4 regions of the Gracilibacillus salinarum genome follow, and region 1 is predicted to be linked to each of the others. Evidence: riboswitches for the same ligand, from Rfam matches in the RefSeq annotation. Region 1 holds a riboswitch; each other region holds the start of a gene.

Region 1 (7,974 bases):
GAAGATGTTAAAACACGTGCAACCAAAGCACTTAAGTGGCAAATCGCACAAGGTATCCAACACGTTCGTAGTCATGTGGATGTGTGTGACCCATCCTTAACGGCAATGAAAGCTTTACTTGAAGTTAAAGAAGAAATGAAAGAATACGTTGACCTCCAGCTCGTCGCTTTTCCACAAGAAGGCTACTTATCCTATCCGAATGGTCGTGAACTGGTAGAGGAGTCTCTACAAATGGGAGCAGATGTGGTGGGCGGGATCCCACACTTCGAATTCACTCGTGAGTACGGTGTAGAATCGATGAAAATAGCATTCGACTTGGCGGAGAAATATGACCGCTTAATCGATATTCACTGCGATGAAATCGATGACGAGCAATCACGTTTTGTCGAAGTAGTGGCAGCAGAGGCATATAAACGCGGACTCGGAAGTAAAGTTACCGCTAGTCATACCACTGCTATGCATTCGTATAACAGTGCTTATGTTTCGAAATTAATGAAAATCTTGAGCCTATCCAACATTAATTTTATTGCTAATCCCCTGGTAAACATTCATTTACAAGGACGTTTCGACGATTATCCGAAACGTAGAGGAATCACCAGAGTGAAAGAATTAACAGAAGCAGGCATCAATGTCAGCTTTGGTCACGATGATATTTTTGATCCGTGGTATCCACTAGGTACCGGCAACATGCTGCAAGTATTACACATGGGTATACATGCAACCCACTTGATGGGCTATCGCCAGATCATGGATTCTTTCAACTTTATAACGGAAAATAGCGCTGTTACAATGGATATTTCAGAAAGATATGGACTCGAAGTTGGAAAACCAGCTAGCTTTATTATTTTAAATGCAACCAATGTCTACGATGCTATCCGCAAACAAGCAGAAGTTGTAGCATCTTATCGTAACGGAAAACAAATCATGGAAACCCAACCAAAAGAAACAGCCATATGGATAGGTAACCATAAAGAAAATATAGATTTCGAGAGATAGACTACTGACTCTTCATGCATTTCATGAACTATTGCAAGCTCTTTGCTAGAAGTTTTCTGATCTTCATGTGTTGGACAACCTTATGTACTGTCCAACGCATGAAGTTCCTTCATCTTCATGCGTTCGACCAGCCCCTGCACCTCCTTTCGCCTGAACTTCTCTCATCTTCATGCGTTCGACCAGCTCCTGCACCTCCTTTCGCCTGAAGTTCGTCACATCATCGTCTTTGCGTCTGTCTAACTTTGCGATAAAAAGCTGCTATCAATCCAGATGTATCAGCAACTGCTAATAGCCAAGCATCCCAACTGATTCGAACAGCACATTAGAAACACACGGCAATAGCCACGTCTATTAGCAATTCTTTATTGCTAAAATTTTCTGCCGTATTAGAAACACTCGGCATTCGCCTCGTCCATTAGCGAGTGCCGTAGTTTTTTCTTATACTTGGTACATTTTAAAATTTCACTACGTCGAACTGCTTCTATGCTAAAATTTTATACTTTCCTAACGTACAATAAAAAACAAGGTCCATCACACATGGACCTTGTTCTCAAATTCCTCTTTAATTCCTGCTAACAACTCAGGCTTTGTGATCAAATCAAGCCCAGTTAACGCTAGTGCCTTCGCACCGGTAATCAACGCCTGGTCACCTTTTTCCGAGACTGCTGCCTCGCGAAATGCGATCGTATGCGGAGAGGTTCCGCTCTCTGCAATCTTAATAAAAGGATGAATCGTTGGTACGACCTGACTGATATTCCCTGCATCACTGGATCCGATACCTTCTGATCTTTCATGATAGTCTTCGCCCAGTTCCACAATACGTTCCTTGAATACAGCATCAAAAGCAGAATTGATGTTAAAATCATCGACACCATTTTGGATGCGCGCGTATTTTACCTCAGCACCGGTTGCAAGTGCCGCACCTTCTGCGATCTTGTTAACCTTTGCCGTCACCTCGTCGCAAGCTTTTCGTGTGCTCGCACGAACGAAGAAACGCGCTCTTGCATATTCCGGTACGATATTGGCCGCATCGCCTCCGTCGAGGATAATCCCATGAATGCGGACATCATCGGTAACATGCTGGCGCAATGCATTAATGCCATTATAAAGTTGAATCACACCGTCTAACGCATTGATACCATCTTCCGGCTTCGCTGCTGCGTGGGCAGGACGGCCGAAGAACTCATAATCGATCGGATCCACCGCTAATGTTGGTGCTGTACCAGCCGTTTTGTCATACGGATGAATCATCATGCACGTATCCATTTCCTGGACGAGTCCATGTCTGACAAAGGTTCCCTTCGCACTGCCATTTGGTCCGCCTTCTTCTGCTGGTGTACCGAATACCACGACTTCCCCGCCAATTTGATCAAGTGCTTTACTTAATGCAATCGCAGCCGCAACGCTCAACGTCCCGATAATGTTGTGACCACAAGCATGTCCCAAACCTTTCAAGGCATCATACTCTGCCAAAAAACCGATCTTCGGCCCTAGTTTTTCCGAAGCGAATCGGGCAATAAATGCTGTCTCATGCTCCGGAATGCCAGACTGTACAGCAAACCCTTGCTCACTGAGGCGATTTCGCAATAACTCTGATGCAAAGAACTCCTCATTACCAAGTTCAGGATTGGCATGAATTTGATGACTGATATCCAGATACGTCGCGATATTTTTTTCAATTTCTTCGATTATAATCTGTTCCAACATGATGCTTCCCCCATTCATTTCTAATGTTTTTAGAAAAACTCGGCATTCGCCTCGTCCATTAGCGAGTGCCGCAGTTTTTCTTATACTTATTACATTTTAAATTTTCACTACGTCGAAATGCTTCTATGCTAAAATTTTATACTTTCCTAACGTGTAAAAAAAGGAGGGGACAACGATCATCCCCTCACTCCCTTACCAGCCAATCTGATCCAACGGCACAAATGTAGGAATTAATGAATCATTAAATACCTCTTCAATATGTGCTGCCACTTCTTCCGTTTGATAAATCTCTACTAACTTCTGAAAGACCTCTTTATCTACCTCATCTGAACGTGCAGCGATGATGTTGATGTAAGGTGTCGCTGTATCATCTTCAATAAAAATCGCATCTTCCACTGGTACGAAGCCTGCTTCCACAGCTACCCCGTTATTAATGATTGATGCCGTAACATCAGGCAATACACGCGGTGTCTGTGCCGCAACCATTGGTACAAATTCAAGATTTTTTGGATTTTCAACGATAGCAGACAGATCGCCATTTCCGTCAAATCCTTCTTCTAATGTAATCAAACCAGCTTTCTCAGCTAAAAGTAACGCACGCCCCATATTAGTGGCTTCCTGTGGCAGTGCAATTTTAGCGCCGTCTGGAACTTCACTTATATCTTCAATTTTTTCAGAATAAAAACCCATTGGTGCGATTATTGTCGTTGCAATTGGTGCTAAATCAAGATTTCTTTCTTCAATAAAAGAATCAAAATAAGATACCGTCTGAAAAGCATTTAAATCAATATCGCCATCTGCTAAAGCCATATTAGGACGAACATAGTCGGAGAATTCTACAAGCTCGAGGTTAATGCCTTCTTCCGCAGCTTTCTCTTTCACAAATTCCCAGATCGGAACACCCGAACCGTTCAAACCGATTTTCAATGTTACTTCTTCACTTTCACTGTCCCCGGCACTCGCTGAATCGTCACTGCCACAGCCTGCCAGAATTCCTGCAATTAAAATTAATAAGACCAATAATTTCTTTTTCAATGAAAAAACCTACCTTCTTCGTGATGTTTTGGATAATGTATTTCCTAGTGATTGAATCAGCTGTACGATTAATACGAGCAGTAAAACCGTCACAATCATAATATCTGTTTCAAAACGCTGGTAACCGTATGCTATCGCTAAATCGCCCAGTCCACCACCGCCGACAAAACCAGCCATCGCCGATGCACCAACGATCCCGATCGTCGCAATCGTAATATTCAAAATTAAAGAACTGAATGCTTCTGGAACCATGACGCGAAAAATAATTTGCCAAGGCTTCGCACCCATCGCTTCTGCTGCCTCAATCATGCCAGGTGATACTTCCAGCAGACTGCTCTCTACTAATCTTGCAATATATGGTGCTGCAAAAACGACTAACGGCACAATTGCTGCCGCTGTACCAATCGTCGTCCCAATCAGCAATCTAGTAAACGGTATGATAGCAACAAGCAAAATAATAAAAGGAATCGATCGCAAGAAATTAATTATGCCATTCAGCACATTAAAAAATGGCTTATTACCATATAAATTACCTGGTCTTGTGATCACTAGAATAATCCCCAGTGGTAGTCCTAAAATTAAAGAAAATGCCAGCGAGAATCCTACCATTTGCAGTGTTTGCAGGGTCGCGTCCAAAATTCTTGGCCAAAAATCCATTAACTTAATGTCCATCTGCTGTAACCTCCTCTACTCTTACTCTGCTGTTGATAAACTGATATGCCTGTTGGATGTCACTGGACTTTCCTCGCAATTCGACGACCAAATTACCGAATGGACGGCCTTGCAGCTCCACGATCTGCCCGAACAAAATATTGGTGTGCACATCATATCGCTTGGCAACTTCTGAGATAAGCGGCATTTCCGTCGAATCATTTTCAAAAGTTAACCGATAGATGGCGCTATTGCCTTGTGAATGCGTCACCTTGTCCATCACCGATTGCGGCAGCTCGTCGTTCATAACCGTTTTGACAAAATTCTTCGTCGTTTGCTGCTGTGGATTAGAAAAGACATCAAAGATCGAACCTTCCTCGATGACCCTGCCTTCTTCCATGACTGCTACACGATCACAGATCTCTTTAATTACTTGCATCTCATGGGTAATCATTAAAATTGTAATGTGATACTCATCTCTTACTTTTCGCAATAAATCAAGAATCGAACTCGTTGTCTGCGGGTCCAATGCAGAGGTCGCTTCATCACAAAGCAATATCTCCGGGTCAGTAGCCAATGCCCTCGCAATGCCGACACGCTGCTTCTGTCCGCCAGACAGCTGTTCCGGATAATGATCCGCTTTATCCGCTAATCCGACAAACGCTAGTAATTCCTCTACTTTTTGCTTGATTTTAGCCCGCGGTACTCCCGCTAACGATAATGGAAAACCAACATTATGAAAGACAGTCTTCGATTCTAGTAAATTAAAATGTTGAAAAATCATGCCAATTTTTCGGCGCACGTCTATCAATTCACTTTTTGATAGACTTAACAGATCGTTGTGATTAACAAGGACTTTACCGATATCGGGCCTTTCCAACAAGTTGACACAGCGTATCAAGGTACTTTTTCCAGCGCCACTAAAACCAATCACGCCAAAAATTTCACCCCGGTCAATCGATAAGTTAACCTGATCCACTGCAGTTATTTTCCTGTCGTTCGTTGTGTACGTCTTACTGATGTTCTGAAACTCAATCATAGCCTCACTCTTTTCTACCGTATTGTGTAGTGTCTTCAGATGAATTTAAAACAAAAAAATCTTCCCTTCATTCTTAGAAGAGAAGATTCAATAAGTATGTATTAAACTCCTCTTATCTTCCAAGTGAACGGTTCACTTGATGGAATTGGCACGCTCTTTTTATTCCGTAAACAGAATAAAACCCGTTGCCGAGGTTTCGCAGGGCCAGTCCCTCCACCTCTCTGGATAAGAATGAAAATAGTATGAATTTTTAAATAGCAATGTTGTTATTTTAAAGCACACATTACCTTTTGTCAACATATTCTGACAATTTGTGCAACTCTTACATCCAGCTTAGTTGCGCACGTTCTACAACAGCCTTCATTTGCTTATCCGGATGAAACAACAAATCGCCATGACCAACCGCCAGCACAGAAGGGTGCAGATTCGCTAATCGCTCTGCTGTTTCCACCGCCTTTTTTTTATCCCATGTAGCCCAGGCAGGAAACGGAAACTGCCAGCGGACATCTCCGGAAACAGCTAATCCGCCGAATGTCTGGAAGGCATCCCCTGCTATCAGACTATGATCGTTCACATTCAAAAAAGACATACTGCCCGGTGAATGCCCAGGTGACAGGATCGCTTTCAAAGAACCGATTTGAGTACCATCTTCAATTTGCTGAAATGGCACACGATTGATTTGTTTTTTCAGCCCACCCTTCAGCATTTTCAAATCTTCAGCAGGTACGAAAATATCCACCTCCGGCAGATCGGCTTTCAATCCAGCCAACGCTCCAATATGATCACTATGAATATGTGTGAGGACTATCTTTTCAATTGGCTTACCGATTTCAGCCGCAGCTTTGACAATCGCATTCTTGAAAAAAGGTAATCCTGCATCAACAAGTGTAAGGGATTGTTCCTCCTCTACAATATAACAGTTCACCGGAAAAAATCTCGGCATAAAGGCTAGCTGATACAGCTGATTAGTCTTCGTTATTTTCATCATCATCATCCACTCCCCATCCATAGATACGTTTGAAGGCATAAAGGGTTACATAAATATAAGAAAATAAAGGAAAGCTAACAGTAACACTATGCATGCCAGGAGGTAACTATGACAATCGTCCGACTAGGCTATGTGGCCATGAGTAAATATGTAAAAAATGCCTCACCTTCTCAAACGATGACTTTTAAGCAATTTGAAACCATAAGAGATCGGGAAGCCGCCATTCGCAAATTAGAGCGAATCTCCCTCGATAATTTACATAACACGTTACGAATTTTAAAGCATAACCGAGCATCTGACATCTTTTTTTACCGTCTGACCTCACGACTTATCCCACTAGCCAATCATCAGGAACTGCTGGATTGGCATTATATGAAGCCATTACGGAAGAAATTGATCGAAATCGGTAACTATGTAAAGCAGCATCACATGCGGATTGACTTCCATCCGGACCATTTTGTCGTGTTAAATTCTATCAAAAAAGAGATACTGAAAAATTCCATTCTGACCCTGAGAATGCATTATTTGTTGCTCAAAAGAATGGGCATCAACCCTGAGCATCGCTGCGTCATTCATGTTGGCGGTAAATATAAGGAAACCGAGAGATCACTGGAGCGCTTCATCGACAACTGGATGCTTGTCCCGAGAACGATACAACAAATGATGATGCTGGAAAATGATGATACCTCCTTCACGCTAGATGATACGCTGTTCTTATGCGAGAAATTAGGCATCCCTCTCGTCTTCGATTATCATCATCACCTTGCTCATCATCAAAAAGATAACTGGACGGAAAACTGGGAACGGATTGTTCAGACATGGAAGCACTCGCCGCTTCCTATTAAAATGCATATCTCCAGTCCCAAGAGCAAAGAACAAATGCGACACCATGCCGACTATATCGATGTCGATATGTTTTTTCGATTTTTAAAAGAGATAAACGGATCCGTTCCACAGATTGACTGTATGATTGAAGCGAAGTATAAAGATGCGGCATTGTTCCGGTTGATGAAGCAGGTTGGGATGCGGGAGGATGTGGAGGTGATGGATGGTGGGGCTTTTCGGTTGAAGTAGTTGATTTGTAGTTTCTTGGGATAATCTATTTTATCCTAATTGATATTATTGGGTGAAGCCTTATATATCATTATTTAAGAAAGGGGATAGAGCCATATAAAGTCTATCTACCTATTCACGTGCATATAGTTAAAGAAGATAAAGTGAGGGTTTTACGGTTAGCGTCGTGATAAATCCCATGTGTATTAGTACAGCAACGAATGGATAGAATGTGTTAATGAAATTAATATAAACTAAGGTTAATGAAATTGACTTTTCATTAACTAGGAAGCTATAATGGAGGTGAGGAGGTGTGGGAATAATGAGTTTTGCTGTATATAAAGAAACCGGAAAAGAAATTGAACAAGCCTTTAAAGAGCATAACAAGCCAAAGATTGAAAAAGAAACCAGCTATATTCTTAGTCAGCTCGTGATGATGATGATGGGGGTATATAGTTACCGAATTAAAAGCATCTATGTGAACACGCAACAACTTCATTTTAAC
Region 2 (7,974 bases), 2.3 Mb from region 1:
TTTGTGGATGACATCGCCATTTGCGCCTTCCGTTGTACCTGCTAAGCGGATATAAGGTGCTGCTACTTTTGTGTGATCTAGATTAAAACTTTCTACGTTCATTTTTTTGACCATGTTTATCACTCCTATTTTTGTTTGAATCGTGGAAAACCTAACAAAATTGCTAGTATCCCAAAAATCAGTAATGCTATCGGATAGAAAGAATACGGTAGTATACTAACAGGGGAAATAGCTGCTAGTCCTGAAGCTGCTAGCATCTGCCCTCCATAAGGTACAATACCTTGCCATCCTCCTGCAAAAATATCGAGAATACTGGCAGACTTACGTGCGTCAATCTGATATTCATCTGCAATATTTTTCGCTAATGGACCGGTAATAATAATGGAAATAGTGTTATTGGCAGTGGCGATATCTGTTGTACTGACAAGGCCTGCAATGGCAAATTCTGCACCTTTCTTCGTTTTGATTTTACTTGTGACAGCATGTAACAACCATTGAATCCCGCCATTATGCTGAATAATGGCAATAATACCACCGATTAAGATTGCAACGATCGCAATATCCTCCATATTGATGATTCCTTGTGAAACAGCTTGAACGAAGGAAACGAGCGTATATGATCCATCAAATAAACCAATAATACCTGCAAAAATTGTACCACCTGTTAAGACAATCAATACATTGACACCAAGAATTGCGGCAATCAGAACGGTGAGGTACGGAAGTATTTTCACAAATTGATAGGAATAATCTCCAAGGGCATCGATTTGCTCACCAGATGTTACAATCCATAAGATAATAGCTGTGACGAGTGCCCCGGGTAGGACAATCCAAAAGTTCGCTTTAAACTTATCGCTCATCTTTGTTTTCTGTGTGCGAACGGCAGCAATGGTTGTATCAGAAATCATCGACAGATTATCACCGAAGATTGCACCGCCAATAACTGTTCCCATTGCTAATGCTAAAGGGATACCAGTTTGTTCTGCGATACCAATCCCAATCGGCGCTAACGCTGCAACAGTACCCATCGACGTCCCCATTGAGATCGAGATAAAACAGCCAACAATAAACAATCCTACCATTAATAGATTACTAGGAATTAAGGATAATCCTAGGTTGACGGTAGCATCGACCGCCCCCATCCCTTTAGCTGTTTGGGAAAAGGCACCTGCTAATACGAAAATAACAGCCATCAGCATAATATTCGGATGGCCAGCGCCTTTCGTAAATATATCAATTTTATCAGCAAGTTTTTCTTTTCTGTTCATCGCTAAGGCAATCCCACTTGCAATAATAACTGCCACATTTAACGGCATATTGGAAAAATCACCTGAGATAATGCCAGTTCCAATAAATAATAAGACAAAGATGAATAACGGGGCAAGTGCCGTTATATTCCCCTTGTTGTTAGACATGATGAATGCCCCCTTCATTTTTAGTTAAGTTAATGCATTGTCATACCACCGGTCACGTTGATTCCTTGACCAGTCATGTAATTAGCGTAATTGGATGCGAGAAAAACAACTACATTTGCAATATCTGCCGGTACTGCTGTTCGTCCGAGTGGTACTTGCGAATGATCTTCCGCTTGTATCGCTGCAGCATCTACTCCGCGTAAGTTTCCACCAATGACTCGTTCTTTTTTCTTCATTTCAGTTTCTACAATGCCTGGGCAGACTGCATTGACATTGATTTGATCCTTCGCTAATTCAATAGCAGCTACTTTTGTCATGCCAAGGACAGCGTGCTTCGAAGCAACATAGCTGCCCATTAAACGGTAGCCATTTTTGCCAGCTTGGGAGGCGATATTGATGATTTTACCACCTTCTCCTTGTTGCTGTAACTTCCTGGCGACAGTTTGCATGCACATATAAACACCTTTCGCATTGACATCCATTGTTTTGTCCCAGTCTTGTTCATTGATATCAACAAAGTAATCCATCGTTGAAATGCCGGCGTTGTTTACGAGAATATCGATTCGGCCAAAGTGCGCTATAACATTGTCTACCATAGTTGTTACTTGTTTTTGATCAGACACATCTACTTGCTGGTAAAAGAACTGTTCAGACTCCGTGGTCGCGGGTGGTGCCATATCGGCGACCGCCACTTTGGCACCACAATCCAAAAATGCATCGACGATTGCTTTTCCGATACCGCTAGTACCTCCGGTTACAATCGCTATTTTATTCGTTAAATCCATCGCATACATGTGATCACTCCATTATTCCAGTGTTTCTTTTGCTATATCTACTACGTATTTGAGCTTGTCCCATTGCTGCTGTTCGGTTAATTTATTCCCGTGATGTGTGGATGAGAATCCGCACTGCGGACTGATGCACAGTTGTGATTTTGGAACAAATTGACTTGCTTCTTCGATACGAGCTTTCATTTCGTCTTTATCTTCTAGTTCTCCTTTTTTAGAAGTAAAGATACCAATCACGACATTTGGTCCGCCAGCGGGAATGTGCTGCAACGCTTCAAATGTACCAGAGCGTTCATCATCATATTCTAAGAAAAAGGCGTCGACTTTTTCTTCGGCAAATAGACGAGGGGCAATTTTATCATAGGCACCGGAAAATGCGTGAGTAGATCGATAGTTTCCTCGACACAAATGAGTGGTGACATACAAATCTTGCGGTTTATTTTCTAGTACACGATTCACCATTCTTATAGACAGATCAAATAATTGTTCCATGGAATAAGCATGGTCGTAAATAAAGTCATTTTCCGTAACAAAACCAGCAATCGAAACGTCATCTAATTGAATGTAACGGCATCCTGCTTCATAGAAAGCAGCAAGTGCATCACGATAGGCATTCACAATATCATCGGCATATGCTTCGATATCTGGATAAATATCAGGATTTCTCATGCCAACATATAATAATTGATTAGGACTCGGGATCGTCTGCTTAGCAACGGCACGGCCGTCTACAATTTGATTAAATGTTTTAAAGTCTTGCAGAAAAGGGTGATCTTGATTAAATGAGATCTTGCCAATATTACGAACATTGTATGGTTCTGTCTCTTCGTCTTCGAAATCAAAGCCTTGATCCGGAACATATCCTTCGATTCCATTGAGGTGCTCCAGAAAATCAATGTGCCACCAATCTCTTCTGAACTCTCCGTCCGTAACTGCTTGAAGGCCAACTTCTATTTGCTTATCTACGATACGTTTTAATTCTTGTGTTTCGATGTCATGTAATTGACCGGCAGTGATCTTGCCAGTTTTGTAATCTTTTCTTGCTTGAAGCAGATTGGCAGGTCGCAAAAGACTTCCTACATGATCTGCTTTAAATGGTGGGTGAATAGAAATGGTCATAATTTATTTCCTCCTAATTAGTTTTTGCGAAATAAAAAAACCTCTCCTTTAAGAAGGAGAGGTCATTAAACAATGTTCAAATACTCTTCCTATCTTTTAAGCATAACGCTTCTGGAATTGGCACAATGCTGATAACAGCTGTTGCCGAGGCTTCAAAGGGCCAGTCCCTCCACCTCTCTTGATAAGAAATATCGTAAAATATGAAATTAATAAAATTAAATTTACCCTAAAATTCGACAAACGTCAAGTTAAAAATTTTTAAGATAGTACTTGAAGACCACCTGTCCCTTGTGGAAAAAAATAACTGTTCGCTGTACAATGAAGGTAATTAGGAGCCAAATTATATCAGATTGGCAGGTTAAATGCAGGCATCCAAGTAATCAAGCTGAACATGAAGATGTGTTCCTATAATATGGAATATGTAATGCTAGCTAGCAGCTTAGTGGTAATGAGGGGGAGTTGACATGATCAAGGCTGTTTTATTTGATTTAGATGGTACATTGTTAAATAGGGATGCTTCAGTACGGCATTTTATTACGAATCAATACGAAAGACTAGCTTCGTTACATCACTTATCAAAAGATTCCTATATTATAAGGTTCATTGAATTAGACAACAGGGGCTATGTCTGGAAGGATAAAGTCTACCAGCAGATGGTAGAAGAATTCGAGATAACGGGTCTAAGCTCAGAAGCATTGCTTGCAGATTATATCAGCCAGTTCCAGTTCAGCTGTGTACCTTTTGCTCATCTGAAAGAAACGTTGGATCATTTAAAACAGAGAGGTATCGCACTAGCTATTATTTCAAATGGTAAAGGACAGTTCCAATTGGACAATATAAAAGCACTAGGAATTGAACATTATTTTGATACGATCCTGATTTCCGAGTGGGAAGGAATGAAAAAGCCAGATCCTCGTATTTTTCAAAAAGCGCTGGGGCAATTACATGTACAGCCTGATCAAAGTATATTCATTGGCGATCATCCGGAAAATGATGTGCTGGCAGCGCAGCGTATTGGTATGCAAGCTATTTGGAAAAAGGACGCAGGATGGAGAACGTGTTCTGCGGATTGGGCGGTGGATGACCTGAAGGAAATCTTACCAATCATCATTGACAATAAGTTGGGATAACACGGTTTTACCTATACTGGTGTTATCACTACAATGACAAAATAAGCAATTCACGATTAATTTATTCTAAAAATAAACAAAGCAGGTGATACAGTGAGTTCTCTTTTAATTAAGAACGCGAGAAATATTATAACAATGGACAATGACAGAAACCAATACGAAGGCGGAAGTATGTATATTGAGGGGCAGGAGATTATTGCCATCGGTGAGGATATTCCATACCAAACCGCAGATAAAGTGATAGATGCGAAAGGGAAGATCATTTTTCCCGGTTTGATTAATACTCATCATCATCTTTATCAAACTTTTACCAGGAATATTCCACGTGCTCAGGATGTCGAATTATTTGATTGGTTGATCACATTGTACGATATTTGGCGTTACCTTCGTCCCGAAGACGTCTATTTAAGTGCAATGGTTGGGTTGGGAGAACTATTAAAAAGCGGTTGTACTACGGTATCCGATCATTTTTATGTGTTTCCTAATTCTGTGAGCGGTGAGTTGATCGATGAGGAAATTCGTGCTGCAGCTGATTTGGGCATTCGTTTTTTTCCAACTAGAGGGTCCATGAGTTTAGGACGATCAAAAGGAGGATTGCCACCAGATGAGGTTGTTCAGGACGAGGAGACAATTTTGCGTGACTCCCGTAGAGTAATTGAAACATATCATGATGCTAGTAAATTTTCTATGTTACGTATTGGGGTGGCGCCATGTTCACCTTTTTCTGTCAGCAAAGATCTTTTAACAGAATCGTCTAGTCTTGCCCGCACTTATGGCGTTAGAATGCATACACATCTTGCGGAAACACAAGATGAAGAAGATTTCTGTCGAGAGAAACTGGGTCTCCGTCCGTTGGAACTAATGGAAGAAACAGGGTGGATAGGCGAGGATGTCTGGTATGCACACGGCATATGGTTTAATGATGAGGAAATAACGAAACTGGGAGCATGTGGGTGTGGTATCGCGCATTGTCCGAGCAGTAATATGAAGCTCTCATCCGGTACCTTTCCAATTGAGAAAATGCTTGCAAATAATGTGAATGTTGGTCTTGGTGTTGACGGGTCTGCTTCCAATGACGCATCCAGTATGTTACTCGAAGTGAAAATTATGAATCTCTTACATAAGTTACAGCACGGCTCTACTGCTTTATCAGCAGAGGAATGTTTATATGTGGCAACAAGAGGATCCTCTAAAGTTCTCGGCTGGGAGGATGCAATCGGCTCATTAGAAGTAGGAAAAGCTGCTGATTTATTTATGATTGATACCAACAGATTAGAGTTTGCAGGTGCGTTGTTTGATGATACCTCTTTACCGGTACTAACGGGTACAGCACAGGTGGATACCACGATTGTTGGAGGAAAAGTGGTTGTGGAAGGTGGTCGTCTAGTCGGGATTAATGAAGAGCAAATCGCTTTCCAGGCACAAATAGCAGCAAACAGAATGCTGGAAATGGCAGCAAAGAATACAAACGTAAATTATCGTAGAAGACGTTCCAAGAAATAAGGTTAGAACGAGCAAGTATCATGGATTTTCCATGATACTTGCTGTTCCCAAGATCTTTGGCTTATGCTGCTAGCACGACTAGCTGATCTCCTTTATCGAGTGTTATTTTTTTCTGTAAGGTAACAAAAATTAATTTGCCATTTTTACTTTTCACACATAGCGGTGTACCTTCTATCGATCGCTCATTTCGATCTAATGTTTGCTTTTCCGTCATTTCGATTGTTTTAAAAGTATAGCCAATGTTGACTTTCTTGTTTAATTCCCTAAAAGTTTCTTTTTCACCAAAAAGCATATTGGCTTTCATGGATGGCGAAAGCTCTTGGAGCTCCGATGTATTCTTAGCGATCGTAAGTGAAAAGGTATGATGATACCCGAATGTTGGCAGATAAGACTGGCATACAAGCGCATTATATGCACCATCCCCCTTCATTGCCAATATCGTTTGATACGGTGTCATATCAATTTCAAAATCGCTTTGTTCCGAGAGAATTTCACCGTGGTAAGTGGATATTCCTAACTTCTTCGCTTGGTAAAGAAGGTCCTCAGAGGAATCCGCAATCAACGCCTGTATGTCTAAAGTCTTTAAATGAGCTGCAAGGGCAATCGAAAAACTGCTCGCACCAACCATTATGACACCATTGGATGTCGTATTTGCCAAGCCCAGCTGCTTAGAAAGCGGTCCAATCGAAAAGCCATGGACACAAACCGTGATAAAGACTAAAGCAAAAGTTAATGATGTTAAAATACTTGCGTTTTGATAACCATCCGCGATCAATACTTCAGCAAAATAACCAGAGACAGCCAATGCGACGATCCCTCTTGGAGCGATCCATCCTACTAATGCTTTCTCCTTTAACGTAAGCTCTGTTCCAATTGTGGAAATCCAAATCGAGAGCGGTCGTACAAGAAAAAGCATCACTACGACAAAGCTGATAATCGGCCATGTGAATGTTTCGGTCAGAATCTCTCTCGTTAACGAAGCAGTAAGTAAAATGAAAACAGTAGAGGTTAACAGAACTGATACATCTTCCATAAAATGCCCGGTACTGCCAATGGAGCGGATATATTTTTTTGTGCGGGCTAATGTAATGCCCATGATCGTCACGGCAAGCATTCCCGTTTCATGCATGATCACTTCTCCGATCGAGAAACAAATTAATACGAAACATAAAATAAACGGGGATTTTAGGTATTCAGGAATTATCCCTTTTCCAATCAGGAGACTTACCAGTATACCAATGATATATCCAGCCATCACAGCGAGCAATGCAGCACCAAAGAAAGGAATAAAATCACTGAATTCAAATGACTCAGCAGATGTAATTTTTATGATTTCATACGCGAATAAGGCGAGGAGTGGGCCGATTGGATCAACGATAATTCCTTCCCATTTCAGTACAGAAGAAACCCTTGTTTTTAATTTAGCCTGTCTTAGTAATGGAATAATAACAGTTGGGCCTGTGACAACAAATAACCCACCAATGATAAATGAAATTTCCAGGTTAAGACCTGCAATAAAGTGAGCAGCTAAAGCACCGCCAATCCATGCTAAGAACGCGCCAAATGTTACGATGCGATAAACAGATTTAGAAATTCCTCTAAGCTCACGTATATCAAGGCTTGTACTTCCTTCAAATAAAATCAGGGCAACAGCAAGTGAAATAATTGGGCTGTATAGACTGCCAATCGCTTCCTGTGGATTGATAAAACCGGTAATCGGACCTATCAGTAGTCCGGCAATAGACATGATCACGATGGATGGCCATTGGATTCTCCATGCCAGCCATTGAGAAAAAATCCCAAGTGATATCACTATAACAATACTAAACAAAGCAAATTCTGACGCTATCATCATCACCTTCTGATTGTGTTAGACTTTCAGATAAGTATAGCTTTTCGTTTCTGTATTGTAAAAAAATACGCGCTGACAATAAATGACGATGTTCTGTTTATCACGGTGCTAACCGTCTGTAAGACTCCCACTTCAAGCTTGAAGTATCACAAAGAAGCTAGGTGGGG
Region 3 (7,974 bases), 470 kb from region 1:
GAGAGCTAGTGGCAGAACATCCACGAAATTGGGGGTTACATCAATGGGAGATGAATATCTACCATTATTTAAAAACATTTCAAAAGAAAAAAGGTGCCATCACTCAAAGTCAAAGCTTTAAGCAGGCACCAACACAAATAAAAAATATATACAACCATCATTATATCGGAAAAGAAAAAGAATTCATAGAGTTACTCCTCTATATTAAAGAAAATAACAACTTAGACAGGGTCTTAAAGGCGGTGGAAGAATTAAATTCTATACGAACAGGATATGTAAATACGGAAAGAATTTTATTCATTTGTGAACAATCTACTCCTGAAGGAGTCCAAGTATATAACCCTGATGAAACGATGTATCAATCAGAAAACAATATGAGAGCCTATGCCAATATGTTTAAGCAAATAGATGAAGGAGTAACTAAATATGGATAAAAAGCAGCAAATTGTAGAGATATGTAAAGAATTACGTTTACCAAGCATTCGGAAAATGGTACAGGAGGAAACAGATTTTCAAAATCCAAAACAAGCCTATGAAGTTTTATTGCAAGTTCTTTTACAGGAGAAAAGTGATCGGTTAGTACGCGCAAAGCAAAACAGAATCCGTGCAGCTAATTTCCCGCAGAAAAAGCTATTAGAAGAATTAATCGTAGAGGCATTGCCAAGTCAAGCAAAACAAAAATTACCGTTTCTAAAAACTTTGGATTTTATTACGGAAGGACAAAATGTCATTCTTACAGGATCACCAGGTACAGGTAAGTCACATATTGCCATAGGATTAGGTATGGAAGCATGCTTAGCTGGATATAGAGTGTTTTTTGCGACGGTACCCTCGTTAATTAACCAGCTTAAGGAACATCGTTCGGAGAGAACACTGCGATCATTTGAATTGAAATTTGAAAAATATGATTTGGTTGTTCTCGATGAATTAGGTTATATCTCATTTGACAAAGAAGGTGCAGAATTATTATTTTCTCACCTATCGTTAAGAGCAGGAAGGAAATCAACCATTATTACAAGCAACCTGTCATTTCTAAAATGGCAGGAGATTTTCCACGATCCAGTACTTACTGCCGCATTAACAGACCGTTTAACACACAAATCACATGTGTTAAACATGAATGGGCCTTCTTTCAGAATGAAAGAAACGGAGGATTGGCTAAAAACAAGTGCTGAGGAAGTGGCTCAAATTTAAATTGCGATTTGGCTCACTTTTCACTTGCGAAATACACAACGTAGATAAAATATTTCAAAATGACCGTTTTCCATACAGCCTTAGTTGACATAATCCATATTATAGTTACCTATCTCCTATTCAGCATGATTACTTCTACGACTGTACTTATATACTTTCTTTGCTTAAAATAAATAACAAACACCTGGGAAACACCATCATTTGTCTTCTTTCTTTTTAAACACTACAAATCTTGTTACGCTGCTTACCACTTTTGGTTCCTTTCTCGATAAACGATACAAATCTCGCACTGCTCCTCACCACTTTTGGTTCCTTTCTAAATAAACGATACAAATCTCGCACTACCTCACACCACTTTTGATCCCTTTCTCGATAAACGATACAAATCTCGCACTACCTCTCACTACTTTTGGTCCCTTTCTCAATAAACGGTACAAATCTCGCACTACCTCTCACTACTTTTGGCTCCTTTCTTATCTCGCTACTGAGAGGAATTATCTATTTTTCATTCTTATCAGCAAGTACCGTAGTTTTTCCTATACTTGCTACATTCAAGACTTTCATTACATCGCGCTTCTTTATCGCTAAAATTTTCCTGCCACAGAACAAAGGCGCAAGCGCCCGTTTAGAGACGTAGCGAGTGGAGCGAATCAACTGAGATAAAGGAATCACGGTGAACTTGCGAATCGATGATGACTTATCGTAGGGCGATTTCGCGAAGTCGCCTAGTCTCTGGGCGCTGGAGCCGGACGTGGCCGATTCTGTCAGCGAAACATCATATAGCCTAAAATTTATACTTTCCTGACACATAAAAAAATACAACAGGGAAACTTCCCTCCTGTTGTATTATAAAATCGTGATGCGGTTTTTGGCTGGTGTTCTTGGTACTGGTGTTTGGGATTTGGATGGGTAACCGACATGAATTTGTCCTACCACACGTTCATTGTCCTGCAAACCGATTAATGCTGCTGTCTCCTCACAGAATGCCAATTTACCAGACTTCCAAAATACGCTTAAGCCCTGCTCCCAGGCTAATAGACTGAAGTTTTGCAGTAAACAGCTTGAGGATGCATAGTCTTCTTCTTGAAGTTTTTCCTGTTTGTGTAATGTATTAATGACAAAGAAAATAAAAGGTACATTCATCACCTTTTGATATGCATTATCACCTATCACTTTCAGATCTTCTTCTGAAGCATTATGGCTTTTTGCTTTTGCCACTTCCCGATTAATTTCGGCTAATTTTTGTTTTGTTTCCTCTTGCAGAAATACAAAACGCCAAGGTTCTGTCATTTTATGATTGGGTACCCAAACAGCCGTCTCCAACATTTCTTCTATTTGTTCTATCGACACTTCCTTATCTAAATACGAGCCGATTGAGCGGCGTTCTTTAATTAACTGTTGTAAACTCATGAAGGCTCTCCCCTCTGTTAATGATAATCATTTTCAACTATTTTAATCTTATCACAGCTGTGTATACTGTCAAGCAAACTAAATTTTCTGAAACTTTTTCCAAAAAATACTTGTAATTGAATTGTTTTTAATGTAATATACTTACAAAAGTTACTAACAATTACATACTTTCTTATCCAGAGAGGTGGAGGGACTGGCCTGACGATACCTCAGCAACCGTCATATTAATGACAAGGTGCTAATTCCAGCAAGCGCAAAGCTTGAAGATGAGAGACATTTACCAATCTATCTCCGTCTTTAAGTAGACGGGGATTTTTTATTTTGCAGAAAAGAGGTGATTCTCCTTGCCAGACATTCTTACTAGTTTAAGAGATCGTTTGGTTGTGGCAGATGGCGCGATCGGCACCCTGCTCTATGCTCATGGTGTTGATCGATGCTTTGAATCGTACAACTTAAGTCATCCAGATGACATCTTACGTGTGCATCAATCCTATCTTGATGCCGGTTCCGAAGTGATTCAAACCAATACGTATGGTGCCAATTATATTAAACTGACACGCTTCGGATTGGAAGATCGTGTCCATCATATTAATTCCAAAGCGGTCAAAATCGCCAAAAGTGCAGCAGGCGATAAGGCGGCCGTACTCGGTACAATGGGTGGTATACGAGGTGTACAAAAGTTAGTAGCTTCGCGGAAAGAAATTGTCCGCAGTTTCAAGGAACAGCTCTTCACCCTTTTACTCGAAGGTGTTGATGGGATTCTACTTGAAACCTATTATGACTTCGAAGAGATCCAGGAAGCATTACAAATTGCCCGTGCAGAGACGAATATACCAATCATTACTAACGTCTCCATGCATGAACCGGGCGTTTTGGAAAATGGTATCAGCCTTCCCTATGCATTAGCTAAATTGGAAGATTCAGGGGCTGATGTCGTTGGTGTCAATTGTCACCTTGGGCCATATTACATGCTTAAAGCATTGGAATCTGTGCCTTTATTAGAAAAAGCATACCTGGCTGCTTATCCGAATGCCAGCCTGCCCGCCTATGAAAACGGGAAATTGGTGTATAGCGAACGCACCCAATATTTTGAACAGTGTGCCAAAGACTTCCGTGATCAAGGTGTCCGGTTACTCGGTGGCTGTTGTGGTACGACACCTGAGCATATCCGTGCTTTTAAAGATGGTGTTAAAGATTTAACACCATTAAAAGAAAAAGAAGTCAAAACCATTACGTTCACACCTGAACAACAAGCAACACCGCCACAACATGCTACTTTGGCCGATAAAGCCAGGCAGGATCATACAGTAATAGTCGAACTGGACGCACCAAAACATTTAGATACGAATGACTTCATCGAAGGTGTCTTTGCCTTGGAAAAAGCCGGTGTGGATGCCATTACATTAGCAGACAATTCGTTAGCTACACCAAGAATCAGTAATGTCGCCATGGCAGTCAAAATGAAAGAGCTTGGATGTAAGGTAAAACCGCTGATTCATTTAACTTGCCGCGATCGCAATTTAATTGGATTGCAATCACACTTATTAGGCATGCACACATTAGGATTCGATGAAATTCTTGCCATCACTGGCGATCCGACACGCATTGGCGGGTTCCCAGGCGCGTCCTCTGTATTTGATGTAACGTCTTTTGAATTAACCAGATTGATCAAACAATGTAATCAAGGATTATCTTTCTCTGGCAGCTCATTGAAAACCAAAACCAATTTTCAAGTGGCAGCAGCTTTTAATCCGAACGTTGCCAACCTTGAAAAAGCAGTAAAACGGATGGAGAAAAAAATCAAGCATGGCGCTGATTATTTTCTCACTCAACCGATTTTTAATCATGAACAAATCATTCAATTACACCGGTTAACGAAACACATTGACAAACCGATATTTATTGGCATCATGCCACTCACCTCTCATCGCAACGCAGAATTTCTACATAATGAAGTACCAGGCATGAAGCTGTCAGACGAAGTTCGATCACGCATGCAGCAGCATCAGAACAAAGAGGACAGCCGCAGAGAAGGAATCAATATTGCGAAAGAATTAATTGATACAGCCGTTCAATACTTTCACGGCATCTATATTATTACACCATTTATGCACTATCCGGCGACAGCCGAATTAACAGAATATGTACACCAGCAAACCAAAGCTGTAACGAAAATATAAATCGAAAAGGAGTTTTTTTAATGACTACTATTTTAAGCGCAAATCTAGGGTATCCACGTATTGGAGAAAAAAGAGAATGGAAAAAAGCAATTGAGGCTTTCTGGAAAGGTGATATTAACGAGGCATCCTTATTAAATCAGACGAAACAATTACGTTTAAAAGCGCTAAAGAAGCAGAAGGAACAAGGTATCGATGTAATCCCAGTAGCCGATTTTTCTTTCTATGACCACGTTTTAGATACGGCGGTTGCGTTCAATATTATTCCAAAAAGATTCCAGCACCATGATCCATCCGCTTTGTCTACTTATTTCGCTATTGCGCGTGGTGAGAAAGATGCTGTTGCTGCTGAGATGACTAAATGGTTTAACACAAATTATCACTACATCGTACCTGAACTGAAGGATACCGAACCAAAATTAATCGAAAACCGCGCGCTTCACTATTATCAAGAAGCGAAGCAAGAATTAGATATTGATGGAAAACCAGTTATCGTTGGCCCTGTTACATTTGTTAAATTAGCGAAAGGTTACCAGGAAGATGAATTAGAAAGCTGGGTAAACAAATTATTACCTCTATATGAGCAAGTACTTCAGGAATTAGCAGATGCTGGCGCTACTTGGGTACAAGTCGATGAGCCCGTATTAGGTACAAATCTTTCTGAAAAAGAAATAGAAATCGTCGAAAATGTTTATCAAACGATTGCCCAGAATGTCAACGGTATTCAAATCATCCTGCAAACATACTTTGAAACAGTTCAGCATTACGAGCGTGTCATCCAGCTCCCAGTAAGCGGGATTGGCTTAGATTTTGTCCATGGTGATAATTTATCCCTTATTCAAAAATTCGGCTTCCCGACTGATAAAGTTCTAGGCGCAGGTATTATTAACGGACGTAACGTCTGGCGAGCGGATTTAGAGGAAAAATATCAACTGCTTGAAGAAGTTAAACAGGCAGCAGCGGTTGATACACTCATTGTTCAGCCTTCTTCTTCCCTATTACATGTACCTGTTACCAAGCAGTTGGAAGAGAAACTGGATGATGTAGTCAAAGGCGGATTAAGCTTTGCCGATGAAAAATTGACAGAGCTCCATACATTGACCACTGCGCTTCGTGATGGAAAAGAAACTGTCAAAGAAGCATTTCTTGCTAGTACAGAAGCCATTGATGCGTTAAACCAATCGGAATACCGCAACCAAACGCCTGAAGCTGCTAGACAGGATGCGAAACGGGATTTACCTTTTGCCGAAAGAAAAAAACGTCAGCAGGAAAAGCTCAATCTGCCTTTATTACCGACAACAACAATCGGAAGTTTGCCACAAACAGCTGAAGTAAAACGTACCAGAACGAAATGGCGCAAAGCGGAAATAACGAACGAGCAGTATGTACAATTTGTAGAATCAGAAACAAAGAAATGGATTCAGATTCAAGAGGATTTAGATCTGGATGTGCTTGTCCACGGTGAATTCGAGCGTACCGATATGGTCGAATACTTCGGTGAGAAGCTGAAAGGGTTTGCCGTTACAGAATTTGGCTGGGTTCAATCCTATGGCTCCCGTTGTGTAAAGCCACCACTACTTGCTGGTAATGTTGAATGGGAAAAACCGATTACGGTAAAAGAAATCGAATATGCCCAATCTTTAACAGACAAACCGGTAAAAGGGATGCTGACAGGTCCTGTTACAATCTTAAACTGGTCCTTTGTTCATGAAGGTCTGCCTCGTTTCAATGTACAGGATCAAATTGCTTTAGCACTTGAGAAAGAAGTATTGGCACTTGAAAAAGCGGGTGTTGGTATTATTCAGGTTGATGAACCTGCATTGCGCGAGGGCTTACCACTTGATCGTTTGAAATGGCCAGCTTATTTCGATGCTGCAGTAAATGCCTTCTTACTGGCAACATCGACGGTGAAACCAGAAACACAAATTCATACACACATGTGCTATTCTGAATTCGGAGAAATCTATGAAGCTATCGATGGTTTAGATGCTGATGTGATTTCGATCGAAACTTCTCGAAGCCATGGTGAAATGGTAGAAACATTTGAAACAAATGATTACAAGAAAGATATCGGACTCGGTGTTTATGATATCCACAGCCCTCGTGTACCAACATTGGATGAGTTAGAGGCAAACATCAAACGCGCACTGGAAACGATTGATGTAGAGCAATTCTGGATTAACCCGGACTGCGGTCTCAAAACCAGACAAGAGCCAGAAACAATCGCTGCTTTAGAAAAAATGGTAGAAGCTGCGAAACTGGCAAGAAAAGAATATGCTGCGATTAAGCAGAATTAATTAGCTTGTAACGAACATCGACATTCCATCAGTGGGATGTCGATGTTTTGCTTCTTACAGTTGAAGAATAAACTGTCCCTCATTCATAATGGACTTCTCTTTTCATCTTGCTGCATGGTAGGATTCCACCATTTATAAAACTTCCCATAATATGAATTGTGTCAACTAGTCATCGCTAGCCAAGCAGCCATATTGAGATATTTAATGTGCTGGGATACCGCTCCGTCCAACCACTCCGCGTCCTGCGGGGCACGGCTGGAGCTAACTTTGTGAAGAAGAACGCTTCACAAAGTGGATCTCCAGCACCTGCACAATCCCGCGGGAGTCTCCGTGGTTGGCCTCCGCTGATGTATAGCTCCACAATTTATGCGACAGCTAGGATATGGCAAGATTACACCTTAATTGATGAAATACATTGCCTAGAACCACTGCTTTTAGCTGTTCCATGCGTTGTAGCACTTCCCCTAAGCGTAGGAAATAGGCGGAGACTCCCGTGGAATCAGCGCGAGCTGAAGATCCACTTATGAAAGAAAATTCTTTTCTTTCATAAGTTAGCTGAAGCCGTGCCCACAGGACGCGGAGCCTATTTCTGGAGCTTTGCAACGCAGATAAAATATTTCAAAATGACCGTTTTGCCATATAGCCTTAGTTGACATAATCCATATTATAGGAACCTATCTTCCTGTTCAGCATGATTACTTCCACGACTGGACGGCATCAACTGAGATAAAGGAATCACGGTGAGCAAGTGATGTAGCTGATGACTTTCGCCCAAGGGCATAAGGGCGACTAGGCCTCTGGTTATCACCAATTGGCAAATCTTCTTTATCGTAGGGCGATGCAGGAAGTCACTTAGTTTCAGGGCGCTGTAGCTGGACATGGCCGTTCATGTTAAA
Region 4 (7,974 bases), 380 kb from region 1:
AATAACCAATCGGTTGCCGATCCTGTATCCTATGAGGAGATGACCGATGTATTGAGTCGTTTAAGGGACGTGCAGCAATACATTCAGGATCAAACGAAGCGGACACAAAAATTGATTGAAGAACGAGCAACGGCACAGGAAGAGACCATCAATCAAGTCATCTCAGAGGAACGCAATCGCTTGGCCAGAGAATTGCACGATTCCGTCAGTCAAGAACTGTTTGCCGCGTCCATGCTGGTGTCAGCTGTACTGGCTGCCAATATCGAACAAGACGAAAAAACCACGAAGCAATTACACCAGATCGAAGCGATGATTCAGCAGGCCCAACTGGAAATGCGTGCATTATTGCTGCATTTACGACCAGTATTGTTAAAAGACAAAACATTGAATGAAGGAATGGAGCAATTACTTGAAGAACTCCATGCCAAGGTGCCGATGGATATCAATTGGCGCTTAGAAACAATTGAAGTGAACAAAGGGATGGAAGATCAGCTGTTCCGGATTTTGCAAGAGGCGATCTCTAATGCACTACGTCATGCGAAGGCGTCATTAGTCGAAGTTTTGCTAATGGAACGGGATGATTTTCTTATATTGCGAATTTCGGATAATGGAATCGGATTTGATGTAGAGGAAAAACAGCATAACTCCTACGGTCTTACCAATATGTATGAGCGTGCTGCTGAAATAGGGGCTCGTCTCAATATTGTCAGTTTGGAGAACGAAGGAACAAAGATAGAAATTCGTGTACCACTAATGAGCGAAGAAGGTGAGAAGGAATGATTCGCGTCTTATTTGTTGATGATCATGAGATGGTTCGGATCGGAGTCAGTGCATATTTAACGACACAGGAAGATATTGACGTAATCGCTGAAGCGGAAAATGGCCAGGATGCGGTTGATTTAGCGTTATCCTTGCGTCCGGATGTGATCTTGATGGATCTTGTTATGGACGGGATGGATGGCATTGAAGCGACCAGGCAGATTATCGCGAAGTGGCCAGAGGCAAAAATCTTAATCGTGACCAGTTTTATTGATGATGACAAAGTGTATCCTGCCTTAGAAGCAGGCGCCACCAGCTATCTGTTGAAGACGTCCAAGGCAGACGTGATTGCGAGAGCGATTCGTGATACCTATAATGGAGAGTCTGTATTGGAAAAAGAAGTGACAGCAAAAATGATGGCGAAGTTCTCCTCCTCTCATGATGTGCCGCTTCATGACAGTCTGACAAAAAGAGAGATGGAAATCCTGCTGTTAATTGCTGAAGGGAAGACAAACCAGGAGATTGCTGATCAGCTATTTATCGCTTTGAAAACAGCGAAAGTACATGTCAGCAACATCCTCAGTAAGCTCGAAGTGCAGGACCGCACACAAGCAGCTGTCTATGTGTATCAAAATAATTTATTGTAAAAGAAATCCCGCTCCGATGGAAGCGGGATTTTTGTTGAAGTGGCCATAAAATGATGAAAAGTGGCCATAAAACCGCATGAAGTGGCCATAAAGTATCGAAAAGTGGCCATAAAACAGACGAAAGTGACCATAAAACACGTCAAAGTGGCCATAAAACTTGCTATAACCCCAAAGTAGCATTAGGAATTTTAATGCGGAAGGAGATATTGTCATTCGCCAGGTCAATTTGTTGGGCACGCACTCGGAAGTTGCTGTCTAAGTTCATTTGTGTGACAGCAATGTAGATCTGTTCTTCTTTAGGATCGATCGTAATCCATTCCGGTGTTTCGACGCGACTGCTGACATATTGCAAAATCCGATCCTCTGGTAACCGTAATAAGCCAAGAGACATTCCGGTTGCTTGCAAAATGATGTCACCATTTTGCTGGACTTGCGGTTCGAATTTTATATTGACGGGAACTTCACTTGAAAAAGCCTCAATCGTTCCCATTAAATGTACTTGTTCATCGAATTTAACGGTATACTGAATATTCTCGCCAAGCTTCGGTAATTTATCGATATATGCATTGACCAGTTCGTTCAAATTCGATTTGCTCGAACGAATGGTGAATTCTGCACCTGCTTCATCCTCAATAAATACTTGTTCCGGCTCTTCAGCACTCGGAGCTGGCCAGAAAATAAACAGTACAATTGCCAAAAGCAAAGCCAGGTTAATCGATACTAACGTAATAAATAATTTTCTCCAGTTCCTCACTTTTTTTTCTGCCATGTTGGTCATCCTTTATTCTTCTTCTGCTTGTCGTAAGTTATTTTCCAGATAGGTAATAACACGTTCCGCAATTAACTGATAGCCACGATGATTCGGGTGGAAATTATCATCAGCGTAAACATTCTCTGTTTCGTTCTGAAAAACGTCCTGCATTGGTATATATTGCACCTGTTCGAATTGGTTGGTTACTTCTAAACTTTTGTTGTTCCATCTGGTGATGATTTGATTTAATGCTTCAATTTCACCGAAATATTGTTCGAATGGATTGAAAAAACCAATTAAATAAATCTTGGCATCTGGCTGTAATGACGTGATCTTATCAAAAATAGCTGTAAGCCGTTCTCCGTATGGTCCTCGTCCTTCAATAAAAGGTTCCTCCGTAAGGTTTACGAAATTATCCTTCATTATTTTCATGATATCATTAGCACCGATCGTAATTAAGACCGTATCAGCTTTTTTAAGGGAATCTTGAATTTCTTCTTGTTCCAGTCGTTTTAATAAATGATCGGTACGATTACCGCGTTTTCCGAAATTATCGATGGAAACATTAATGCTCTGGTTATCAAGCTGCTCTTCTAAGACACCAACATATCCACCGTTTTCTTCCTCGTCTCCAACACCTTGTGTCAACGAATCCCCAATAGCGACAATATGTGCATCTTTTTTGAAGAAATGAAGAGCTTCCATCACTGCCTCACGGACGTGTGAAGAAATCGAGCTGTCTTCTTCTGGTTCTTCAGTTTGTTCCTCTTCAGCGGTTTCGTCCTCTGATTCTGTCTGATTATTTGTTGTCTCGTCGGTCGTGTTTGAATGTTCTTGCGGATCTGATGGCCAATTAAAATAAACAACCACCGTGATCGCAGCAATCAGTAATACGACCAGCATTAATACCTTTTTCCTCATGGTCAACACCTACAGTTATAAATCTTATCCTTATTAAGTATACCCGTCCATTTATGATTGCTAACATGTGTTATAGAATATGCATGTTAACGATTGAAAATGAGTCAATTTGTGAAATGATACGAATTGTATCATATATAATCTGACCGTGTTAAGAAAATTCGTTATAAAAAAGCATAAGACCGCAAACCGGAATGGCCTGCGGTCTCACATATATATATTTATCTTGGGGAGATAAATAACGATAGTCAGGGAGAGTTACTCTCCTCGGCGCAAGCGGTCTGCCTCATAAAATGGGCATTTGTTCTCGACAACGACTTGTCCGTTTGCTTCCGCCTTCTCTTTTACAGCAGGTTCTGTCTGCCCTTCAGCAAACCAGATGATTTTGGCTTGGTTTGTATAAGCAGCAGCTGCTTCTTTTTGATTTAAAATGTATAATATATCAATCTCACCGTCTGCTTGATCGGCTTCGGTGATGTGATAACCTAATTTAGATAATTTGCTGAGTGCTTCCGATTCTTCGATTGAGCCAGCCACTGCGATGGTCTTCGGACGAATATCGCCATTCTCTCTCGCAAGTGGGGAAGATAATGCCCAGGAAATGGCTTTCTCTGCACCCGTTGAAATAGTTGGTTCGCTCTCTGTTGCAACGGCTATCGCCTGATCTAAGTCCGCGATAATATCTTCAGCTGTTTCAATACCTACAGAAAGGCGAATTAATTCTTCTGTAACACCAGATTTCTTCAATTCTTCCTTCGACAATTGCTGGTGAGTAGTGGATGCTGGATGAATAATTAATGATTTCGCATCACCCACATTGGCAACATGAGACCATAATTGTACATGATCTATCACTTTTCGTCCAGTTTCTCTACCACCCTTTATACCAAAGACGATCATAGAACCAAAAAGGTTACAAAAATATTTTTTTGCTAATGTGTGGGAAGGGTGATCCTCGAGTCCAGGATAAGAAACCCATTCCACTTGTGGATGATTTTTCAGGTAATGCGCAACAGCTTCGGTATTCTCACTATGACGTTTCACTCTTAAATGCAACGTTTCAAGACCTTGTAAGAAATAAAAAGCATTCTGCGGGCTTAATGATGGACCAATATCTCTTAGCAATTGGACTCGAAGTTTAATCGCAAATGCCGGTGGCCCAATATCAATTCCGAAGCGAATACCATTATACGAATCATCCGGTTCGGTAAAACCAGGGAATCGGTCACTATTCCAATTAAATCGTCCACTGTCTACCACAATCCCACCGATGGAAGTTCCGTGTCCGCCAATCCATTTGGTAGCGGAGTGCACGACAATGTCAGCTCCCCAGCTAATTGGTTTGCACACATATGGAGTAGCAAAGGTATTATCGATGATAAGTGGTACGCCATTTTCATGAGCGATGTCTGCGACTGCTTCGATATCAAGTACATGTAAGCTAGGGTTGGTAATCACTTCACCATAGACAGCTTTTGTCTTGTCCGTGATCGCATCTCTGAAATTATCAGGATTGGTACCATCGACGAACTTCACGTTAATACCGTATTTAGGTAAAGTTGTGTTAAACAGGTTGTAAGTCCCGCCATACAAATTGCTGTCTGCTACAATTTCATCACCAGCATTGGCCAGATTCAGAATGGCGAGTGTAATAGCAGATGCACCTGAAGCAGTGCCAACAGCTGCAACGCCATCTTCTAATAAAGCAATACGCTGTTCGAAGACGTCGACCGTTGGATTCATGATACGTGAATAAATATTGCCCATTTCTGCTAGAGCAAAAAGATTTTGGGCATGCTCGGTGTTGTTGAATACATAAGAAGTAGTTTGATAGATTGGTACTGCACGTGCATTGGTTGCAGGATCAACTTGTTGGCCGCCATGCAATAAATTGGTTTCACTTCCTGGAAACTGAAACGGATTTGTCATTGATGTACCTCCTTTAAACTAATAAAAAAACCTCTTCTCACCGAGAGTAAGAAGAGGTTGCTTATGTAAGTTCAGTCCTCCTCTTATCTTTCAGGTCAAACCTGTAGGATTTAGCACCTTTTCAACAAAAAAATTGACGGTTGCCGGGCTTCGCAGGGCCTATTCCCTCTGCCGCTCGAAATAAGAGTTTGTATCTATTGAATTGTCTACATTATAAGTCATCTATTGCCAAGCGTCAACAAATTTATCAGAATTTTGCGAAGAACAGTAATCTTGGCGGTTTAACATAAACTTTATCAAGGGATAAACAGACGATCACTCCCCGATACGCTTCGCCAGCAATCAGTGGCGATCAAAAATCCCCACCAATTGAAGTCTCCTTTTATGATCATTTTTCGTTCGCTATGCATAGGATAAAGTGGGTAAAGAGACCAGGAGGGATGAACATGTCACAAAAAGGTGGAAAGAATGAGTGGGGCGAAGATCTTATCAAGAAACTAGATGCATTCCTTTATGAAAAACCAAATCGCAATGTAATGGAAACGATTGACAGTTTCTTTGAACAGGTAAAGATGCCAAAACAGATTCCCGCAGATGTTGTGGAGACAGACGATGAGTGGATCGTTCGTGTTGATTTGCCAGGGGTAAAAAAAGAACAGATCAAGTTGAAATTGCTAGGCAATCAAATATCTGTATCCGTTGAACAGGAAGAGGAAACCGATCAGCAACAACAATCATATCAATATCATCATAAGGAAAGAAGACAGCAACGCAAACAGCGGACGATCACCTTACCATATGCAGTCGATAAAAAAACAGCCAAGGCAAGTTTTCAAGATGGCGTATTGGAAATAAGAGGGCCAAAAAATCAAGCAGAGGATGACGCTCTAAGTATTGACTGAGCTAATAGCAATTGCTATTAGCTTGCTCATAATTGTGCTATATTAGGAATAGACGAGTTTATTAAAAAAGGAGGTTTTCGTTTGGCGATTACCCAGCTCATTATCAGTTTTTTGTTGGTATTTAATATTGTCTTATCATTAACTATCATCTTCCTTGAGCGAAAAAATGCCACAGCGACTTGGGCTTGGATCATGGTGTTAACCTTCATTCCGATATTTGGATTTATTTTATATCTTATTTTTGGAAGAAAGTTAAGCAACAAAACGATTTTTACTTGGGATACCAAAAGTAAATTAGGGGTAAAAAAAGCTGTGCAGCACCAATTGCGGGAGATAGAGAACGGTGATTTCTTTATTAATGATCCCCGTTTGTATTCCTATAAGGATTTATTTTATTTACATTTGCGTAATAATGATGCGATTTTCACACAGGACAATGCAGTCAATATTTTTACAGATGGTAATCGTAAGTTTAACTCGTTATTAGATGACATCGAACAAGCGACAGACCATATCCATTTACTTTATTACATAGTAAGGTCTGATCAGCTCGGAGTCCGACTTGCAGAAGCATTGATTAGGAAAGCGAAAGAAGGGGTGGAAGTACGTTTCCTTTATGATGATCTTGGTTCGAGAACATTAAGCAGAAAATTAGTCCGCAAAATGCGACATGCTGGTGCAGAGGTAGAAGGATTCTTCCCGCCATTAATTCCAAAGGTCAATCTTAAAATCAATCACCGTAACCACCGGAAATTGGTGATTATTGATGGGAAAGTAGGCTATATCGGTGGTTTCAATATTGGTGATGAATACCTTGGACAGGATAAAAGATTTGGCTATTGGCGTGATACGCACTTACGGATTGAGGGAAGTGCCGTTAAGAATTTACAGACTCGTTTTATATTAGACTGGAATCAGGCCTCGCGTCACGATATTGAATATGATGAGCGTTATTACGATGCTGTGCCAATGGGACACGCCGGTATGCAAATTGTTTCAAGTGGACCGGATTCAGACTGGGAGCAAATTAAGCATGGTTATATTAAGATGATCATGTCAGCAAAAGAGTATGTGTATATACAAACCCCTTATTTCATACCAGATGAAAGTCTGCTCGATGCTCTGAGAATAGCTTGTCTTTCCGGAGTAGATGTCCGAATTATGATCCCGAACAAGCCAGATCATCCGTTTGTCTATTGGGCAACCTATTCATATATTGGTGAACTATTAAAAGCCGGTGCAACGGTTTATATTTATCAAAAAGGCTTCCTGCATGCTAAAATGATAGTAGTGGATAGTAAGATTGCCTCCATCGGAACGGCAAATATTGATGTGAGGAGTTTCCGTCTCAATTTTGAGGTGAATGCCTTCTTATATAATGAAACACTTGCAGAAATGCTGGTAGATGAATTTGAGAAAGATATGGAATATGTAACTACGTTAACCTTGCCACTGTATCAAAAACGGTCACTCTGGATTCGTACGAAAGAATCGATTGCAAGGTTAATATCGCCAATCCTGTAAAAAGAACTTGGCAGCAGCTAAGTTCTTTTTCGCAGATGGTCCACCATCATTGTAAAAAGTAGATGTCACAACTCTTAAATATAGCTTGCAATCAAATGAACCACAGGCGAAAGGATCGATAGAATGCGCACGTTAAAAGTAGAAGAACTTGTGAAAACATACGGTGACAAATCGTTATTTGATCATATTTCCTTTTCGATCACGGATCAGGACCGAATTGGACTGATCGGTGTCAATGGAACAGGAAAGTCAACCTTGCTGAAAGTACTGGCAGGCATGGACCAGGCGGAGCAAGGAACGATTGATCATCCGAATGACTACCACATTGAATATTTAGATCAGGAGCCTCGTCTTGCTGAAGGCGACACGGTATTAGATCAGATTTATTATGGGGATGCTGAAATCATGGTGACGCTTAGAAAATATGAAGCGGCCGTTTTTGCATTGGAGCAAGATCCTGCCAATGAAAAAATGCAACAGCAGCTCATAAACATGCAGGACAAGATGGATCAACTGCAAGCATGGGATGCCATGACAATTG

What was found. A riboswitch is a leader RNA that binds a small molecule or an ion and turns the genes downstream of it on or off. The one in region 1 is predicted to bind S-adenosylmethionine.
Region 2: another riboswitch for S-adenosylmethionine. It lies ahead of MUN87_RS19635 (5-methyltetrahydropteroyltriglutamate--homocysteine S-methyltransferase); the one in region 1 lies ahead of MUN87_RS08130 (methionine ABC transporter ATP-binding protein).
Region 3: another riboswitch for S-adenosylmethionine. It lies ahead of MUN87_RS10205 (bifunctional homocysteine S-methyltransferase/methylenetetrahydrofolate reductase); the one in region 1 lies ahead of MUN87_RS08130 (methionine ABC transporter ATP-binding protein).
Region 4: another riboswitch for S-adenosylmethionine. It lies ahead of MUN87_RS09795 (PLP-dependent aspartate aminotransferase family protein); the one in region 1 lies ahead of MUN87_RS08130 (methionine ABC transporter ATP-binding protein).

Annotation. Positions count from the first base shown of each region.
Region 1 is NZ_CP095071.1:1,724,245-1,732,218, forward strand. Features, by position in the region: gene codA (cytosine deaminase) at 1-996, shown strand, start outside; gene MUN87_RS08115 (M20 family metallopeptidase) at 1,528-2,703, opposite strand; gene MUN87_RS08120 (MetQ/NlpA family ABC transporter substrate-binding protein) at 2,896-3,738, opposite strand; gene MUN87_RS08125 (methionine ABC transporter permease) at 3,748-4,410, opposite strand; gene MUN87_RS08130 (methionine ABC transporter ATP-binding protein) at 4,400-5,428, opposite strand; SAM riboswitch class I at 5,538-5,660, opposite strand; gene MUN87_RS08135 (MBL fold metallo-hydrolase) at 5,751-6,413, opposite strand; gene uvsE (UV DNA damage repair endonuclease UvsE) at 6,525-7,490, shown strand; gene MUN87_RS08145 (MerR family transcriptional regulator) at 7,792-7,974, shown strand, end outside.
Region 2 is NZ_CP095071.1:4,178,034-4,186,007, forward strand. Features, by position in the region: gene MUN87_RS19620 (S-ribosylhomocysteine lyase) at 1-114, opposite strand, end outside; gene MUN87_RS19625 (Na+/H+ antiporter NhaC family protein) at 126-1,415, opposite strand; gene MUN87_RS19630 (SDR family NAD(P)-dependent oxidoreductase) at 1,445-2,209, opposite strand; gene MUN87_RS19635 (5-methyltetrahydropteroyltriglutamate--homocysteine S-methyltransferase) at 2,222-3,322, opposite strand; SAM riboswitch class I at 3,409-3,510, opposite strand; gene MUN87_RS19640 (HAD family hydrolase) at 3,787-4,452, shown strand; gene MUN87_RS19645 (8-oxoguanine deaminase) at 4,546-5,955, shown strand; gene MUN87_RS19650 (cation:proton antiporter) at 6,017-7,810, opposite strand.
Region 3 is NZ_CP095071.1:2,195,575-2,203,548, forward strand. Features, by position in the region: gene istA (IS21 family transposase) at 1-434, shown strand, start outside; gene istB (IS21-like element helper ATPase IstB) at 427-1,194, shown strand; gene MUN87_RS10200 (nitroreductase family protein) at 2,041-2,604, opposite strand; SAM riboswitch class I at 2,774-2,877, shown strand; gene MUN87_RS10205 (bifunctional homocysteine S-methyltransferase/methylenetetrahydrofolate reductase) at 2,949-4,784, shown strand; gene metE (5-methyltetrahydropteroyltriglutamate--homocysteine S-methyltransferase) at 4,805-7,078, shown strand.
Region 4 is NZ_CP095071.1:2,106,721-2,114,694, reverse strand. Features, by position in the region: gene MUN87_RS09815 (sensor histidine kinase) at 1-780, shown strand, start outside; gene MUN87_RS09810 (response regulator transcription factor) at 777-1,406, shown strand; gene MUN87_RS09805 (YpmS family protein) at 1,567-2,175, opposite strand; gene MUN87_RS09800 (SGNH/GDSL hydrolase family protein) at 2,188-3,078, opposite strand; gene MUN87_RS09795 (PLP-dependent aspartate aminotransferase family protein) at 3,337-5,007, opposite strand; SAM riboswitch class I at 5,088-5,194, opposite strand; gene MUN87_RS09790 (Hsp20/alpha crystallin family protein) at 5,454-5,909, shown strand; gene cls (cardiolipin synthase) at 5,991-7,433, shown strand; gene MUN87_RS09780 (ABC-F family ATP-binding cassette domain-containing protein) at 7,557-7,974, shown strand, end outside.